Linked DNA regions of Solitalea lacus. The protein of the gene in region 1 interacts with the protein of each later gene in a pairwise test. Links are inferred from orthologs where the notes say so. Each region holds a gene or a part of one and is shown on either strand. Other genes may lie near its edges.

Region 1 (8,702 bases):
TTTATCATTAATGCTTTAAATATTGAAGAGTTGCAAACCACAGCTAATCATCAGTTGCTGTATAATTTAGCTAAGAATAACGGCGGTGAAATGGTAACTGCTAATAATATTGCCCAATTGGCTTCAATTATAACAAAGAAAGAAACCATTAAAACGATTACTTATGAAGACAAACAGCTTAGCGAGTTAATTAACTTGAAATGGTTATTTGGGCTGATTTTAGCATTGTTGAGCATTGAATGGTTTGTTCGGAAACGAAACGGTGATTATTAGGAAGTTTCAGAGTCGTAAAATAAGTTGTTAATTTTTTTAATGAATTAATTGTCTATGGAATGACCGTAGGCTTATGAAAGAAAGTATGTCAATTTTAACCGTTTTTGATATTTTGGGTACCATTGCATTTGCCATTTCAGGAGCGCTGGCCGCAATGAATAAACGGCTTGATATATTTGGGGTTTTGATCTTGGCTTTTGTAACCGCTGTTGGAGGAGGTACTTTACGTGATGTATTAATTGGATACACTCCGGTAGCCTGGATGCGAAATTATACTACAATTACAGTTATATTGGGTTCATACCTAGTGGTTTTGTTTGCTAAACCGTATTTGAAGCACCTGAAGAAACCACTATTCTATTTCGACTCATTTGGATTAGGGGCCTTTACAATTACAGGTATTGCGCAAGGTATGGCTTTTGGACTTCATCCGGGATTATGCGTGGCTTTAGGCACTATGACAGGTGCTTTTGGAGGGGTAATACGTGATATATTGATCAATGAAATTCCGCACGTTTTTAGAAAGGAAATATATGCCACAGCGTGTATTATCGGAGGGGTCGTTTTCTTTCTATTGCTCAGTCTTAATGTTGAGCGTCATTATGCAGAGGTGGCTGCTGCTGTTGCTGTTGTTGTAGTTCGAATAGTTGCAATTCGTTATCATTTATATCTTCCCAAAATATATGATCGGGATCAAGTATAAATGGAAACTTTAACCAGTGAAAGTCTGTTTTTGATGCTTGCCAGATTAATTGAGTGGCTTTTTTTTAAAAAAAATACTAAATATTTAGTTAAATAACTTAGGATAAAAATAAACGACAGTTTTTTCCTGTTTTACCTATAAAAACATTCCGCTACTTTAAAAAACAACTCTTTCTTTTAGTGAAAATTTTGGCAAAACTTCATGAATTAATTGAAGGTTGGGCTTTGCTCTCAATTGTGTAGAACGCTCACAAGATTAAATTAATAATTATACTTTTGCGGCCTTTTTGCTATTTAAAAGTTTGATTATTAATGATTTTTGCTTTTCCTGTTGAAGTCTATTTTATTTCTCTCCTCATTATTGTTCTTGTAGATGGTCTTAAAATGCTGGTAGAAGCAACCCGACGCTCATGCATTCCTATCAAAGAAAACTCCTTTAAGGATATTACGGTAATTATGTCGGCTTTTAATGAAGAGCGACATATTGTACGGACCATTGAATCGTTTTTGAGAAATGGATTTTCACAAAATCAGTTATACATAGTTGATGACGGTAGTACCGATAATACCTATGGTGTAATAAAGTCTGCTGGTTATGATCAAGTGAACTTATTCAAACGTCAAAATGCCGGAAAGGCCAATCAGCTTGAGTGGTTAATGAAACGAGTTACTACCAGGTACTTGATGATTGTTGATGCTGATATTTACCTGCAAAATAATTTTCATATTCCTGTTGATCGGTTCGAGTCTCATGAAGTAACTGGTATAGCCTTTAATATTGAACCTTATAATATTGGTAGAGGCTTTTTTAGTAGGCTGGCTGTGAACTTGCAGAAGTATGAATATGCTAAATCAATGCTTATTGGCAGGGCTAGTAAAAACCGAACACAATCTGTATCCTGTATTAGTGGAGCTGCCGGAGTTTTTAAGACAGAGCGACTTAAGTATTTAACTGAAGTGCATAGCGGTGTGTTTAGTGGTGAAGATCTACAGCGAACGCTTATTGACTTGATTAATGACGGAAATATTATTTTCTCTGAAAGTGTTGTTTATACCGATGTGCCTGAAACTTTTAAATCCCTTACACGCCAGCGGGTTATAGGTTGGTGGGGAGGTTTGTTTCATTGCTTTCCTCTTTTATTTAAGGTAATGCTTAACCGGAACTCGCCACTCTATCTTCGCTACGAAATGGCTTATGAATCCGTATCATTAGTGCTTGATCCTCTTAAATTTATCTCCTTTTGCTGTTTGTTGTTTTGGCGTGAGTGGGAGCAATTGACTATGCTGTACTGCACTTATACTGTATTTGAAGTAATACTTTTCTCTACCATTTTTAATAAAATGAAGCTCAATGTTTCTCCTGGTATTATTCTTTTACTCTATCCTGTTTATTCAGTTTATCAAATGATATTGCGTTTAGTTGCATTTGTTTATTATTTGCACAAGCGATTTGTCGCTCAAGAATGGAACCCGGTTTTTCAAACCATAAAAATTCTAAGTTTGGTTTTGGGATTACTATTAGTCAGTATAAATAGTAGTGCCCAGGATAAGACTCTTACCGGAAGGATGCTTGTAGGAGAAAAGGAAAATATGCTTGGTTCGTCAACAGATACAACAATTGCGGATAAACCAAAAGTAAAAAGCATTTTAGGTAAGAAGGATTGGATTGTAAGTACAGCGTTTAATTACCTATCACATAATTACCATGATTTTTCGAAAAGCTTGTCTAATGTGAATGTTTATGCAGGGTATAAAAACTACTGGACAGAATTGAGTTTAATAACTGATGAACGTTTTACTGTAGGCACTTATTTCAAGAAGGGTTATGCATGGGCTCGCTATCGTGATAATGATATGGCGGCGTACGGCAATTACAGTTTACGTGTTTCGCGATCATTTCCACATGCAATAAATATCACTTATCAGCATATTTACCAATTTTATGATAGTAAGAACATATTTATTCCAGGAGCTGAAATTGAGCAGTATTTTGGAGATAATACCAGAGTAAACTTGAGCTTACGGCAGGAAATTGGGCGTTTAGGTGATTTTAGTGGCATGCTTAGGGCTTATTACCGAAAGAATAAATGGAATATTAGTGGTGGTGCCGGGGTTAATAGTTACTTGCACAAAACCGGATTTATAAGTTTAGGATACGGGCCTATTTACCTGATTGGATCTTATATCGAAAAATTTGATTACTCTAACTTTGATCGAACATCGATAGGCTTGGGTATAAAGCAAACTTTTTAGCATGTTGTTCAATCCTTAATCGGTAACTTTAAATTCCTTATAAAATTGAATAATGTGTAACTAAATTGTGTTTTAGGTGTTAATTATGCAATTATTCAAAGTTATCGTTGATAAATATTAAACTGAGTATCTGTCTTAGTTGATGATGTGAGTATTTTTAACTACTTTCGGCTGCTTCTTTTGAGTAGAAGAAAATACATCACAATAACAAAAAATCAACTATGAGTTTAATCTTAGATGTTAAAGCAAGACAAATTCTAGATTCAAGAGGTAACCCTACTGTAGAAGTAGATGTTATTACTGAAAATGGAGTTGTTGGTCGTGCTGCAGTACCATCAGGTGCTTCAACCGGTATGCACGAAGCAGTGGAGCTTCGCGATAATGATAAGAGCGTATACATGGGTAAAGGTGTAACTAAAGCTGTTGCCAATGTAAATGATAAACTTGCCGACGAGTTACGAGGTATCGATGTGTTTGAGCAAAACGTTATCGATAAACTAATGCTTCAAATTGATGGTACCGAGAACAAAGGCAACTTAGGTGCCAATGCTGTTTTAGGTGTTTCATTAGCGGTCGCTAAAGCGGCAGCTCAAGAATCTCATCAGTCATTATACCGTTATATTGGCGGTGTAAATGCCAATACATTACCAATTCCAATGATGAATATCATTAACGGTGGTGCTCACGCTGATAACAAAATCGATTATCAAGAGTTTATGGTAATGCCTGTTGGTGCAGAGTCTTTCTCACATGCTTTGCGTATGGGTACTGAAGTTTTTCATCACTTAAAAAATGTGTTGAAGAAAAAAGGTTACTCAACTAACGTAGGTGATGAGGGTGGTTTTGCTCCAAATATCGGTTCAAATGAAGAAGCAATTGAAACGGTATTGCAAGCAATTGAATCAGCAGGTTACAAAGCAGGTAGCGATGTTTATATTGCCATGGATGCTGCAAGCTCTGAAATGTATGATGAGAAAACTGGATTATACAGTTTTTATAAATCAAATCCTGATCGTAAGTTTACCAGTGATGAATTAGTAGCTTATTGGGCTGATTGGGCGGCTAAATATCCTATTATTTCAATTGAAGATGGTTTAGCTGAAAATGATTGGGATGGCTGGAAAAAATTAACAGAGAAGTTAGGTGATAAAATCCAATTAGTAGGCGACGATTTGTTTGTGACAAACTCTAAATTCCTTCAAAAAGGTATTGATATGGGCGTGGCAAACTCAATTTTGGTTAAAGTAAACCAAATTGGATCGTTAACTGAAACTATTAATGCGGTTACTTTGGCTCAAAATAATGGTTATACTTCAGTAATGAGTCACCGTTCAGGTGAAACTGAAGATTACACCATTGCTGATTTAGCAGTTGCATTAAACTGTGGTCAAATTAAAACTGGTTCAGCTTCTCGTTCAGACCGGATTGCAAAATATAACCAATTGCTTCGTATTGAAGAAGAATTGGGTTCAACAGCTCGTTTCCTTGGCAAAAACTTCAAGTTCGCTAAGAAATAGTTGTTCGACAGATATATTTATTGAAAACGGATTCGGTACTTGCTGAATCCGTTTTTGTTTTATTGCTTTAAAAGTGTCCGGTAATTGTATCGAATACTTTTATTTTATTTTACGAATACAATAGCTTTTCAATCATTTCTTTACATTTGAATAAATATTTACACTCTACCTTAAATATTCTGAACAAACTACTTTATGAAAAAAATTAGGCTGCTATTTATTGCAGTTTTTAGCTTTGTTGGCGCTTTTGCCCAAGAAAACCTCTCTTTTGTCAAAGAAATACCCTATAAATTCGGCAATGTTTCAATGAATGAACTGCTTCTAGAGAAGTATGATAAGGATACATCAGCGAATGCGATCGTGCTGGATGAATTTGGAGAATCTTATATTGATGATCAGGATCCCAGTATGTTAATAGTTGACTATTATGGTAAATTGAAAATTTTTAATCAAAAAGGTCAGCCTGAGTCCACAATTGTAATTCCGTTATATGTAGGAGGATTTGGGGAAGAAAAGGTTGATGCTATCCAGGCTTGGACATACAATCTGGAGAATGGTAAAATAATAAAAGCGAAACTGGCCTATAAGGACTTTGTCATGGAAAAGCAAAACGACAAATACAATGTTCTAAAGTTCACCTTTCCGATGGTAAAACCAGGCTCAGTTCTAGAATATAAATACACGCTAAAGACTCCGTATTACTTTTATAATTTTAAAGAATGGCATTTTCAGGCGGCAATACCTAAAGTTCGAAGTGAATATTGGGCGAAAATTCCAGGGTATTTTACCTATAAAATTACTCTTAAAGGTTTGGAGAAATTAACCAAGAATTCCTCAACCGTGCAAAAAGAATGCTTCAACCCTCCAGGGCGACTGGCTGCTGATTGTTTATTCTTGCAAGTTGCAATGGATTCGGTCCCGGCATTAAAAGCTGAAGAATTCATGACCACTTTAAGAAATTACCTTTCTCGAGTGGAGTTTGAAATTGAAGAATTTCAGTATACTAATGGCAGTAGAAAAAAGTTTACTAATACATGGGAAGACGTGGAACGACAGTTATTGTCAGATCCTAAGTTTGGTCCGATATTTCAGAAAAATCAAAAGTTTTATCAGCAATTGCTAAAGCCTGAGTTCTTAACAATAACTGATTCGTTGAAAAGAGCAACTGTAATTGTAGATTTCTTGAAAAAAGAACTTTCATGGAATGGTAAGCATGGTGTTTTGGCAGAAAATGAACCTAAAGATATTTGGAGTAAAAAAGAAGGTTCAGTAGCTGAAATCAATTTGTTTTTGATTGGAATGTTAAAAGCTGCTGGATTGAAGGCCGAACCCGTAATTCTCTCCACTCGAGAAAATGGATATGTTAATAACCTGTACCCGGTATTAACTGATTTCAATTATGTTGTGGCAAGAGTAATGATCAACAATAAAGAGTATTTATTAGATATTACTGAAAAGATGCTGCCGTTTGGCCTTTTACCATTGCGTTGTATCAATAATGAAGGTCGACTAATTGTGCTGAAAAAATCAGGATGGATAAAGCTCGTTCCAAATTTTTATGATATGAGTCAATCTATTATTAATATGGCTGTAAAGCCCAATGGGTCGGTACAAGGGACCTGTCAGATGAGTAAGCTCTATTATCAGGCATTAAATGATCGAAAAGAAATTGCTAGATTTTCGACACTGGATGATTATGTTAAAGCATATCAGAAAAAACTTACTCCAGTAAAGATAAGTGACTTTAAAATTGAAAATGTTGATAGTTTATCTGAAACGTTAAATACAATGTTTTCTTTCGAGATGGAAAATGAAGAATCAACTGTAGTCGATAAAATCTATGTAAATCCTTATCTGTTTGATAAGCTATCGGCAAATCCCTTTAAACAGCATTTGCGTTCATATCCAATAGAGTTTGGAACAAAAAAGCGTTTGGGTGCAACCATAGCCATTAGTATTCCTGATGGATATGAGGTAGAATATGTTCCTCAGAATAAGAAAATTGTTCTTCCGGAAAGAAATGCCTCTTATTCAGCTGACTATAAAATTGATGATAACATTGTTGTAATTCAAAGTGTTCTAAAGCTCGGTAATGATGTATACGAGCGAGAGTATTATCAATATTTTAAAGAGCTCTTTGGGCAGATAATAAAAGAACAAAACGAAACAATTATACTTCGTAAAAGACAAAGCGGATCAACTAAATCAAAATAAGTAATTACGCCCAAAACAACTTTAGTATAAACAAGATGGCAGTTACATATACTGTAATGCTAATTTGGGAAGCCCTGCCCGTAAACAGTTTGATGAAAACGAAGGAAAGCATTCCAAAAACAATGCCTTGTGCAATACTATAGGTAAAAGGCATCATTACCATTGTCATAAATGCAGGAATGGCCTCTGTAAGGTCGTCGAAGTTTATAGTTAAGATAGAAGAAACCATAAATAGACCCACAATTATGAGGGCGGGTGCGGTTGCTGCCGAGGGGATCATGAGGAATAACGGCGCAAAGAACATGGCTATAAAAAACATACAAGCAGTACTTAAAGCTGTCAGCCCTGTTCGGCCACCTGCAGCAACTCCTGATGCACTTTCTACATAAGCCGTTATGGTACTTGTTCCTAAAATAGCTCCAATTGTAGTTCCAAATGCATCGGCAAATAAGGCTTGTTTAACTTTAGGAAAACTGCCGTTTTTGTCAATCAGTCCCGCCTTGGCTGCAAGGCCTAAAAGGGTTCCTACCGTATCAAATAGGTTAACAAACAGAAACGTTAGGACAACCATAAGCATGTCGGTGGAGAATAAGTCATTCCAAACAAACTTTGCGAAAATAGGAGATATTGAAGGCGGAATACTAATTAGATGTTCTTTAGGTATTATTGTTATACCTAATGGAATACCAATTATTGTTCCTGCAATGATTCCTATTAAAATGGCCGATTTGATATTTAAGGATACTAAAACTCCTGTAATTAGTAAACCAACTAACCCAATCCAAACTTTTGAGTCAGTCATTTTTCCAAGTGTTACCAGGGTTTCAGTATTGCCAGTAACCATTCCAGTATGTTGAAGTCCAATGAATGTTATAAATAAACCGATGCCGACAGGTATGGCATCTTTTAAGGTTTGGGGTATACTGTTAATAATTAACTCACGAACATTAAAGAAGGTTAAAACTAAAAATATCAGGCCCTCAATAAATACAGCTGTTATGGCCATTTGCCATGAATACCCCATGATTTGTACCACGGTAAAAGCAAAAAAAGCATTAAGGCCCATGCCCGGAGCTGCGGCAATAGGTAAGTTTGCCAAAAAAGCCATTGTTAGTGTGGCAATAATGGTAGACAAGGCAGTGGTTGTAAACAATGCTGCTTTGTCCATGCCGGTCGTGCCTAAAATGGAAGGGTTAACAGCCAAAATATAGGCCATTGTCATAAATGTGGTTATTCCAGCTAATACTTCAGTTTTTACAGTTGTGTTATGAGCAGAAAGTTGAAATAGTTTTTCAAACATAACATGTAGGATAGTAATACTGAATTTAAGAAAAAAAGAAGAAGAAAGTTGGATTTAAATTTTGACAGTGATAAACCATTAAGTATAATTTATTTAAATTCCTATTTTTCGATAGAAACACAAAGAATCCGTTTAATCAGAATTTGCGATCATTTCCTATTGATTATAGTTTAAAAAAATCAGTATCGTTGTTATCAATATTAAACATTCAAGGTTTGTTAAAGCTTGATCAGGAGATTTATCCAATGGAATATTATGAAGCCATAAAAGGACAGTTCGGTTTAATGATTAAAAAGCAAAATGAGCCAATTGTTTTGAAGCTTAAATCTTCAATAAATAGTCTAAAAAACAAGTAATATGTAAATACACCTAGATCTTTACTTCATTGAAGTTCGTGTATTATTTTATTCCAAAGTTATGCCATACCGGATCTTTAGGTAAAG
Region 2 (8,660 bases), 1.3 Mb from region 1 along the record:
CGAAATTATGCTCGAATGAACTTAATGCAGCATAAGCAGTTGCCCAAGAGGTGCATGATGATTCACCACCTTGATCACCTGGAGTTGGCATGTCAATAAAATAACTAGTAGGAACAGCTTCTGTTGCGTTTAAACCTTCCACTTGTTGTTTTCTTATTGTATTTACGTCTACTTTCGGAAAACTGTTATACTTTTCCCTGGTTTGAGGTAGTAATCCTAATGCATGGTGAGTGTTGTCCGCTTGTTGATTAATTGAGTCGCTTTCTTTGCGACAAGAAGCTACAGTTAGTAATGCAACTGCGCTTAGAAAGTAAAAGCTTTTTTTCATTTTTAAATTGGTTGTCATATTATGTCTACTCTAAACAATTTTCGGCTTCCTTGATTGTTAACAATATTTCTGGTTTGATTGTAAAATTTATATTGCAAACGTTATATTAAATTATAATAACATGATTATTAGTTTCTTTTGATGCTTTAAATGTATTTTGTATACATTATATGTTGAAATTTTTATCAATATCTGTTATATCTATGTTAAGATTTTATTAATTGTAACACTTCGGTTACAATTAATTGTAGCTATTACGTTGTGGGAAAAAAGTGATAAGAGAAAAAGGAAAAATTAAGGAAGGCTTAACTAGGGGCACAAAAAAAAGACGGTCTCCTGAAATTAAATATCAGGAGACCGCCTCTATTGTGATACTTTAAAAAGGATTATTTTCTGAAGAAATCAATAATCAAATTCGCTAACTCAGCTCCTATGCGTTCTTGAGCTTCACCGGTTGATGCACCAATGTGTGGAGTTAATGAAATTTTAGGATGCTTTAACAATGCCTCTAAGGGTTTAGGTTCGTTTTCAAAAACATCTAAGCCTGCAAATGCCACTTTGCCACTTTCTAAAGCTGTTAATAATGCATTTTCGTCAATTACACCACCACGAGAAGCATTCACTACAAAAACACCGTCTTTCATTAATGCAAACTCGGCTGCTCCTAATTCAGGTTTTTCAACTGCCGGAGTATGAACTGAAATAAAGTCGCTGTTTTTTAATAGCTCTTCTTTACTTGCTTTTTTTACATGTAGTTTAACTTTTGAAGCACCCATGAACGTTAATTCAACTTCTGGATTAAAATCGTACAAATCGTAGGCTAAAACTTCCATACCTAAGCCTAAAGCAATCTTTGCTACTTCACGGCCAATACGACCAAAACCTAAAATGCCAATGGTTTTACCACGAAGCTCAATACCTTTTGTGTAAGCTTTTTTTAGGTCATTAAATTTATCGGTGCCTTCAATTGGCATTTTACGGTTAGCGTCATGTAAAAAACGAACTCCTGTAAATAAGTGCGCAAAAACCAATTCTGCAACTGATAAAGATGAAGATGCAGGCGTGTTCACAACAGCAAGACCCTTACCTTTAGCATACTCAACATCAATATTATCCATACCAACGCCTCCTCTTCCAATTAATTTCAAATTTGGAGTGGCATCAATTAAATCTTTACGAACTTTTGTTGCTGATCGAACTGTGATAGCATCATATTCATTTAAACGCGATGCTAACTGATCTTGAGGTATATTTTGTGTATCAACGGTATGGCCGGCACGTTCTAATAATGACTTTCCAACCGGATCAATTCCGTCATTTGCTAATATTTTTGCCATAAATTATTTATGAATAAGATGGGATGCTATTACTTTTTTAAATTCTCAAATTCTTGCATTACGTTAACCAAATGATCAACACTGCTTTGTGGTAATGCATTGTAAATAGATGCTCTGAAACCGCCAACACTACGATGACCTTTTAGTCCAACGATATCAGCTTTTTTTACAAAATCAAGGAATTCTTTCTCAAGCTCTTGATTCTCCATAATAAAACATACGTTCATGCGAGAACGATCTTCAGCAACACAGGTACCTTTGAACAATGAATTACGATCAATTTCAGCATATAAAGTAGCTGCTTTTTTATTATTGATTTTTTCCATTGCTGCCACTCCTCCTTGCGCCTTTACCCAGCGTAAGGTGAGCATCGATACGTAAATAGCAAATACCGGAGGGGTATTATACATTGAACCGTTCTCTATATGCAATTGATAATTTAACATAGAAGGAATTTTACGGTCAAGTTTACCAAGTAAATCCTTTTTGATAATGGCTAATGCAACGCCTGCGGGCCCCATGTTTTTTTGCGCACCAGCATAAATCAACCCGAATTTGTTGGCGTCAAAAACACGGCTGAAAATATCAGAAGACATATCGCTTACCAATGGAACAGGAGACTCCGGAAACTCATGTAACTGCGTGCCGTAAATTGTATTGTTTGAGGTTACGTGAAAATACTTTGCATCGGCAGGGATTGTATAATCCTTAGGAATAAAAGTGTAGTTTGCTTCTTTTGATGAGGCTATTACATTTACATTGCCGAAAAATTTAGCTTCTTTAATGGCTTTGCTTGCCCATGTTCCTGAATCAAGGTAGGCAGCCGTTTCACCTGCACCCAATAAATTAAAGGGAACCATAGCAAATTGCATACTCGCGCCCCCATGTAAGAAGGTGATGGCGTAATCATCGTTAAGGTTCAATAATTCTTTAACCAAACTACAAGCTTCGGAAACAACGGACTCAAAATCAGGGGTACGGTGGGAGATTTCCAAAATGGACAATCCACTGTTATTAAAATTTAACACTGCCTCTGCAGCTTGCTTTAGTACCTCCTGCGGTAAAATACCTGGACCGGCTCCGAAATTGTGTTTCATCTTTCTATATTAATTTATCTATAAACGTGATAGTTATTATTGTTGTTTTTCAACAATGTGGAGTAATTATTGACAAATTTATTATTTATAAACCAAAATTTTGTAAAAAAAATAATTTTTATTTGGATTAATATCTTTGTAGTAAAATTATAGGACTGTAAAAAATAATTTGACAGAACATTATAGCATGAATAAAGGTAATAGCAAGTTGATAGCAGAGATGTAATGGTGGTGAAGTTACTTTATTAAAATGAATTTTTATAATTTAAAACGCAATAATTGATAACTAATAATACAAAATTGATAATAAGTAATTGAGATTTAGATATTTTAGCGAGTGTAAAAAATAGGAAAGCCTGATGGTAATTTGATATCCCATCAGGCTTTACAAAAATAATATGAAGCTATATTTATGCTTGAAGTGCCTCGATATTGATTTTTTTAAGTTCAGCAATCTCAGCAATCGGATCTTCGGCAGAAAAAACAGCATTGCCTGCAACCAAAGCATCTGCACCAGCCTTTAGCAAAGCCGCCGCATTATGTTTGTTAACACCGCCATCAACCTCAATAATTACTTCAGCATTCTTGCGCTCGCATAAACTGCGTAAAGCTTTAATTTTATTGTAGGTGTTTTCAATAAACTTTTGACCGCCAAAACCTGGATTAACCGACATGATCAATACTAAGTCCACATCGTTAATAATGTCTTCCAACACGCTAACAGGTGTATGCGGGTTAAGAGCTACCCCGGCTTTCATACCTAATTCTTTAATTTTAGTAACCGTACGATGCAAGTGCGTGCAGGCTTCGTAATGTACTGTTAAAATTTTGGCTCCTACTTTTTTGAAATCTTCTAAGTAGCGATCTGGGTCAACAATCATTAAGTGAACATCCAACGGTTTTTTAGCGTGATGGTTTACAGCTGCTACAACTGGAAATCCAAAAGAAATGTTCGGAACAAAAACTCCGTCCATCACGTCCACATGAAACCAGTCAGCGCTGCTTTCGTTAATCATCTCTACATCATCCTGCAGGTTGGCAAAATCAGCCGATAAAATTGAAGGGGCAATAATTTGTTTCATTCTTTTTGCTTTTTGTAACGGAAACTTAATTAGTTGATTGGTAACGTGTTTCCATTCGTGGGCAAAAATACTCAATGTAATCTTAATAAAGTATTGATTTGGATTTTTTATGTTTTATAATAAACTTGTTAACGGGCTCTTTCCTTCACCTCCATAAACAATTATCTGTTTGTTTTCGGTTTAATAAAGGTCAATTTATACATCAACCCTTTGCAAATGATTTCTGATTTTATAGACAACATTTCTTGAGGAACCAAGTCTGTTGGAATAGTTGCTTTGCCGGAGTCATTAAATTTCCCTTTCAATACAGGGTTTTTCTGATAGTTTTCTCTAACTAACTTATCTGTTTCGTTAACTATTAAAAGTTTTGTCCCTGGTTTTGCAACCCTAGTCATTTCCAAAATGGCTCTTTGTTTGTCATTAAAGTAATAGATGCCACCACAATGAAAAACTACATCAAAATATTCATCTTCAAATGGTAAAGCTTCTCCTTCGCAATGAACTAATGTTGATTTAATCCCCCATTTTCTTAAATGCTTTTTAGCTTGCCGCAACATTCCCATTGAAATGTCTACGACAAAATATTCTGCATGTTAATTTAAAAAATCGAAAATTGTCACCTGTACCCGTTGAAATTTCCAATACCTTGTCGGTGTTCTTAATGCCTAATTCATTCAAAAAAGGCTCTCTGAATTTTTGTTCTCCGCCAAACTTAAGCCAGAAGAAAAATCGTTGAGACCAATTATATGACCATGCAATTTTATTGTAGAGTTTATTGTATTTAAGATTATCTCCGGATAGCAGCTGTTCGTCTATAAAGGAATAGATCCCGTCCTTAAGTGTATATTCTTGTTCTTTTAGAAACATTGCTATATTGCTTTTTTGATTGAAGTAATAATGGATTTAAACTCCGAATTGTCTTAAATGATGATCGAGATGTTTCCATTGGAAAACCGCCCATTCTTCAGGAGTAAATTTGCCAAAAAATGGATGTGGATGAGTAGTGCATTGGGAAGGCCCTCCCTCAAAAAACTTTTTGATTGATACTATTGCTTTCGATTTTTCCGCCTTAAATGTAAGATTGTCAGGAAAGATATAGCTTTTGTCGGTTGGGGAGTTTTTAGCAAACGGTTTTTCTCCAAGAGCCACAGACTTCAGAAAAGAGCCTATGATTTTGCCAATAAAAGGTTGTTTTACAAAATTCAGACCCATAGCTGTTTCTATTGACATATTACAATGGGCTAACATTTGAGCAACATTCATTTTACCCCATTGTCTGTTGGATTTTGGTGTCAGTTTTTCAATTCGATCCAAAATTTGGGTAACGTCTGATTGATTAAATAGGTTGTTCATTTAGTAAATGGTTTACTTAAGGTAGGCTTGATCAAAAAATATAAAAAACGATTCGAAAATAACTTTTATTTAGCATTTAAAAAATGTACTTAAAAATTAAAAAAGCTGTCTCTTAGTTTTTTCAAACATAAGTGACAGCTTTTTAAAATTTGTCAGATTTATTTACTTAAGCGATGTCTTTAGTGTTAACTATTAAAAATGGTTTTGGGCTATTTTTAATATTTCATTGCCAGTATAACCATTTCCAGCTATAATTTCTCTGGAATTTATATATTCATTTCCACCGGAAAAGTTAGTAATAGTTCCTCCTGCCTGCTTAACTAAGTAAGCTCCAGCTGCCACATCGTAAGCGTTTAGGTTATATTCAAAGTATCCGTCAAAACGGCCGCAGGCGACATAGGCTAAGTCTACAGCTGCAGAACCTATTCTACGCAGACCGTGAGTTAGTTGCATAAGTTCTTTAAAGGTTTGCAGGTATTGTTCCGCTTTTTCAAAGTCGTAGTACGGAAAACCAGTTGCTAATAGTGAGTCGCCAAGTGTTTTATTAGCGGAAACTGTGATTACTTTTCCATTTAAGTAAGCCTTCTCTCCTTTCCAAGAATAAAATAATTCATCCAGATTAACTTCATATACCACTCCTAAAACAGGTTGGTCGTTTTCATGCAATGCAATGCTTATTGAGTAGTTCGGAATACCGTGGATGAAGTTTGTGGTGCCATCTAATGGGTCTACTATCCAGTTGTAAACTTCTCCATGCTTGTTAATGGTTTCCTCTTCGGTCACAAAGCCAGCCTCTGGTAAAATAGTCTGCAAAGCTTCCACCAGCATTTCTTCCGATTTTTTGTCAACGTAAGAAACCAGGTTGTTTAAACCTTTATATTCAATTTTATCAACATTGAACTTTTTACGCTCATTTCGGATAAATGCACCAGTTTCTAATGTAATTTCTTTTACGGCTAAGAAGATGTTTTCTAAATCAATCATATTATGCTGTTTTAACCTTGAAGGCGAAGTATTTGCCTAATAAAAAACTCATTACAGCAACTATCATAGCTGCTAAAGCTCTTGAAGGTGTTGGATACCAGTTTAAAAACTCAACAAAAAATTTCAGTAAAAAGTAGTTGGCTCCGAAATTGACGGACGCAACAATCAAATACCTGAATAACTGAATGCGTGTTTGCAGATTTGAATTACTGAAAACAAAATATTTGCTGATAAAAAAATTAGTGATAAAGCCGGCAGAAAATGATATACATAAAGCGGCTGTATGCCCACTTACAATTGAACCTAAAAATTCAACAGGCTGTTTGTAAAGGATAAAGTTGAAAACAATAAAATAAACTACAATATCAACTGCGGTTGATGTTCCTCCTGAAATTAGAAAGCGGAAGACATTGTTTTCAAGTAACTTTTTGGAGAGCGACAAAGCTTGTTTTCTGCGTTGTCCGTTTGCCATTAATTTATATTGGTTTTAGGTTGGTTAGTTTTGCTAGTAAGATTTGATTGAAAAAAGCAATATTTGACTATACTATTAATGAGTCAATATTTCTTCTGCTTCTTTTATGTCAACATCACCCTCATTATTGATAGAAATTAACTGAACTTCTTTTAGTTCGTTTACTAAAACAGGGTCGTATTTAACAGAAACCTTGATGTAATTACGCGTAAAGCCGTGCATTTTGCCCTCCTTGCAATCCGCTTCGAATAGAACCTGGAAGTTTTTATTGAGGTGTTGTTTGTAAAAATATCGGCGTTTTTTCTCAGAGAGAATATGTAGCATTTTACTTCGATCAGCTCGTTCTGAGCCTCCTACTACATCGTCAAATTCAGCTGCTGGTGTGTTTTCACGTTCTGAATATGTGAAGACATGTAGGTATGAAATATCAAGTTCGTTTAAGAAGTTGTATGTATCCAGAAAGTCTTCTTTTGTTTCGCCAGGAAAACCAACAATTACATCAACACCGATACAACAGTCGGGCATTAAGGATTTGATTTTAGCTACTCGTTCAGTATATAGTTCACGTTTGTAGCGGCGTCGCATCAACCCTAAAATTTTATTATTACCTGATTGTAATGGGATATGGAAATGCGGAACAAACTTACCCGACTGAGCAACAAACTCAATTATTTCATTGGTTAGCAAATTAGGCTCTATTGAAGAAATACGAATTCTCTCAATTCCTTCAACTTTATCTAATGCTTGAACTAGCTCCAAAAATGTGTTCTCATGTTTTTTGTTGCCATGTTCTCCTTTTCCATAATCACCAATGTTTACGCCGGTTAAAACAATTTCTTTAACACCAGAGGCAGCAATAGAAGCGGCTGATTGTACAATATTAGTAACTGTATCGCTCCGGCTGGCCCCTCGGGCCAGTGGAATGGTACAAAATGAACAAGTATAATCGCAACCATCCTGCACTTTCAGGAAAGCACGGGTACGGTCGCCAATTGAATAAGATGAAATAAAAGTGTTTGCTTCAGCAATGGGTTGATTATGAATCTCAGCCTTTGGCTTTTTGGTAAGGTCATTGATGAAATCCATTAATCTGAATTTTTCAGCGGCCCCCAATACCAAATCCACACCTGGAATTTCAGCTATTTCAGCTGGTTTTAACTGTGCATAACAGCCAATAATAACAATATATGCTTTAGGAGAATACTTTAAAGCTTCTTTTACTACCTTTTTGCATTTCTTGTCGGCGTTTTCTGTTACAGAACAAGTATTAATCACATATACATCGGCACCCTCATGAAATTCAACCTGCTTGTAACCGTTTTCGGTAAACAAACGGCCAATTGTTGAAGTTTCAGAGAAATTCAATTTGCATCCTAAGGTATAAAAACTAACTTTTTTAGGGGTATTCATAAGGCCGCAAAGGTACGAATTTTTAAATTTGATAAATTGTAAATTTTACAATTTGAAAATGAGATGTTTATGGTGTAATTATTTGAAAATAAATTGTTTTATTGATTACCCCACCTGTATGAATCACTTTCAAGGCCAGCAAGATCAATTACTCTGTTAATTACAGTTAAGGCAATTTCTTCATGAGTTTGTGGTCTGCTGTAAAATGATGGGCTAGCCGGACAAATAATTCCTCCCGCTTCTGTAACCGTTTTCATATTGTTGATATGGATGAGGTTCAAAGGGGTGTCACGAGTAACCAGAATCAATTTTCTGCGTTCTTTTAGAATCACATCCGCTGCTCTGGTAATTAAATCATCTGAAACACCGGTTGCAATGCGTGCTAGGGTACCCATTGAACATGGAGTAATAATCATCGTGTTAAAACGAGCTGAACCGGAAGCAAAGGGAGCCATGAAATCCTTTTTATTATAAAATCTGAAATCATAAGCTTCATAAGACTTATTGCCAAGCTCAAACTCCCAAACTTGCTTAGCGTTATCAGACATGACAATCCCAACATCTTCAATTTGCTTACTAAGTAGAGATAGTTTGTCC

What was found.
Region 2: the proteins of eno (region 1) and rpe interact in binary tests that used the Escherichia coli proteins (3 or more experiments, as listed by UniProt). The link is inferred for Solitalea lacus from one-to-one orthologs.

What each region holds. Positions count from the first base shown.
Region 1 is NZ_CP091740.1:1,318,133-1,326,834, forward strand. Bases 2,674-5,597 are described here. They hold eno (phosphopyruvate hydratase), read left to right. Parts: upstream 2,674-3,449; coding sequence 3,450-4,745; downstream 4,746-5,597. Other genes in these bases: L2B55_RS05580 (glycosyltransferase family 2 protein), read left to right, coding at 2,674-3,228; L2B55_RS05590 (DUF3857 domain-containing protein), read left to right, coding at 4,941-5,597. Outside these bases: L2B55_RS05570 (hypothetical protein), read left to right, coding at 1-273; L2B55_RS05575 (trimeric intracellular cation channel family protein), read left to right, coding at 359-976; more of L2B55_RS05580, read left to right, coding at 1,288-2,673; more of L2B55_RS05590, read left to right, coding at 5,598-6,959; L2B55_RS05595 (NCS2 family permease), read right to left, coding at 6,964-8,259; L2B55_RS05600 (hypothetical protein), read left to right, coding at 8,448-8,615; L2B55_RS05605 (RluA family pseudouridine synthase), read right to left, coding at 8,659-8,702. UniProt on the Escherichia coli protein: Catalyzes the reversible conversion of 2-phosphoglycerate (2-PG) into phosphoenolpyruvate (PEP). It is essential for the degradation of carbohydrates via glycolysis.
Region 2 is NZ_CP091740.1:2,572,101-2,580,760, reverse strand. The notes cover bases 2,009-4,890. They hold rpe (ribulose-phosphate 3-epimerase), read right to left. Parts: upstream 3,845-4,890; coding sequence 3,173-3,844; downstream 2,009-3,172. Other genes in these bases: L2B55_RS10925 (DUF1569 domain-containing protein), read right to left, coding at 4,748-4,890; L2B55_RS10930 (hypothetical protein), read right to left, coding at 4,385-4,711; L2B55_RS10935 (class I SAM-dependent methyltransferase), read right to left, coding at 4,006-4,398; serC (3-phosphoserine/phosphohydroxythreonine transaminase), read right to left, coding at 2,009-2,762. Outside these bases: L2B55_RS10955 (C1 family peptidase), read right to left, coding at 1-328; L2B55_RS10950 (D-2-hydroxyacid dehydrogenase), read right to left, coding at 715-1,665; more of serC, read right to left, coding at 1,695-2,008; more of L2B55_RS10925, read right to left, coding at 4,891-5,197; L2B55_RS10920 (inositol monophosphatase family protein), read right to left, coding at 5,390-6,181; L2B55_RS10915 (GtrA family protein), read right to left, coding at 6,183-6,653; tRNA (N(6)-L-threonylcarbamoyladenosine(37)-C(2))-methylthiotransferase MtaB, read right to left, coding at 6,729-8,063; L2B55_RS10905 (UbiX family flavin prenyltransferase), read right to left, coding at 8,162-8,660. UniProt on the Escherichia coli protein: Catalyzes the reversible epimerization of D-ribulose 5-phosphate to D-xylulose 5-phosphate.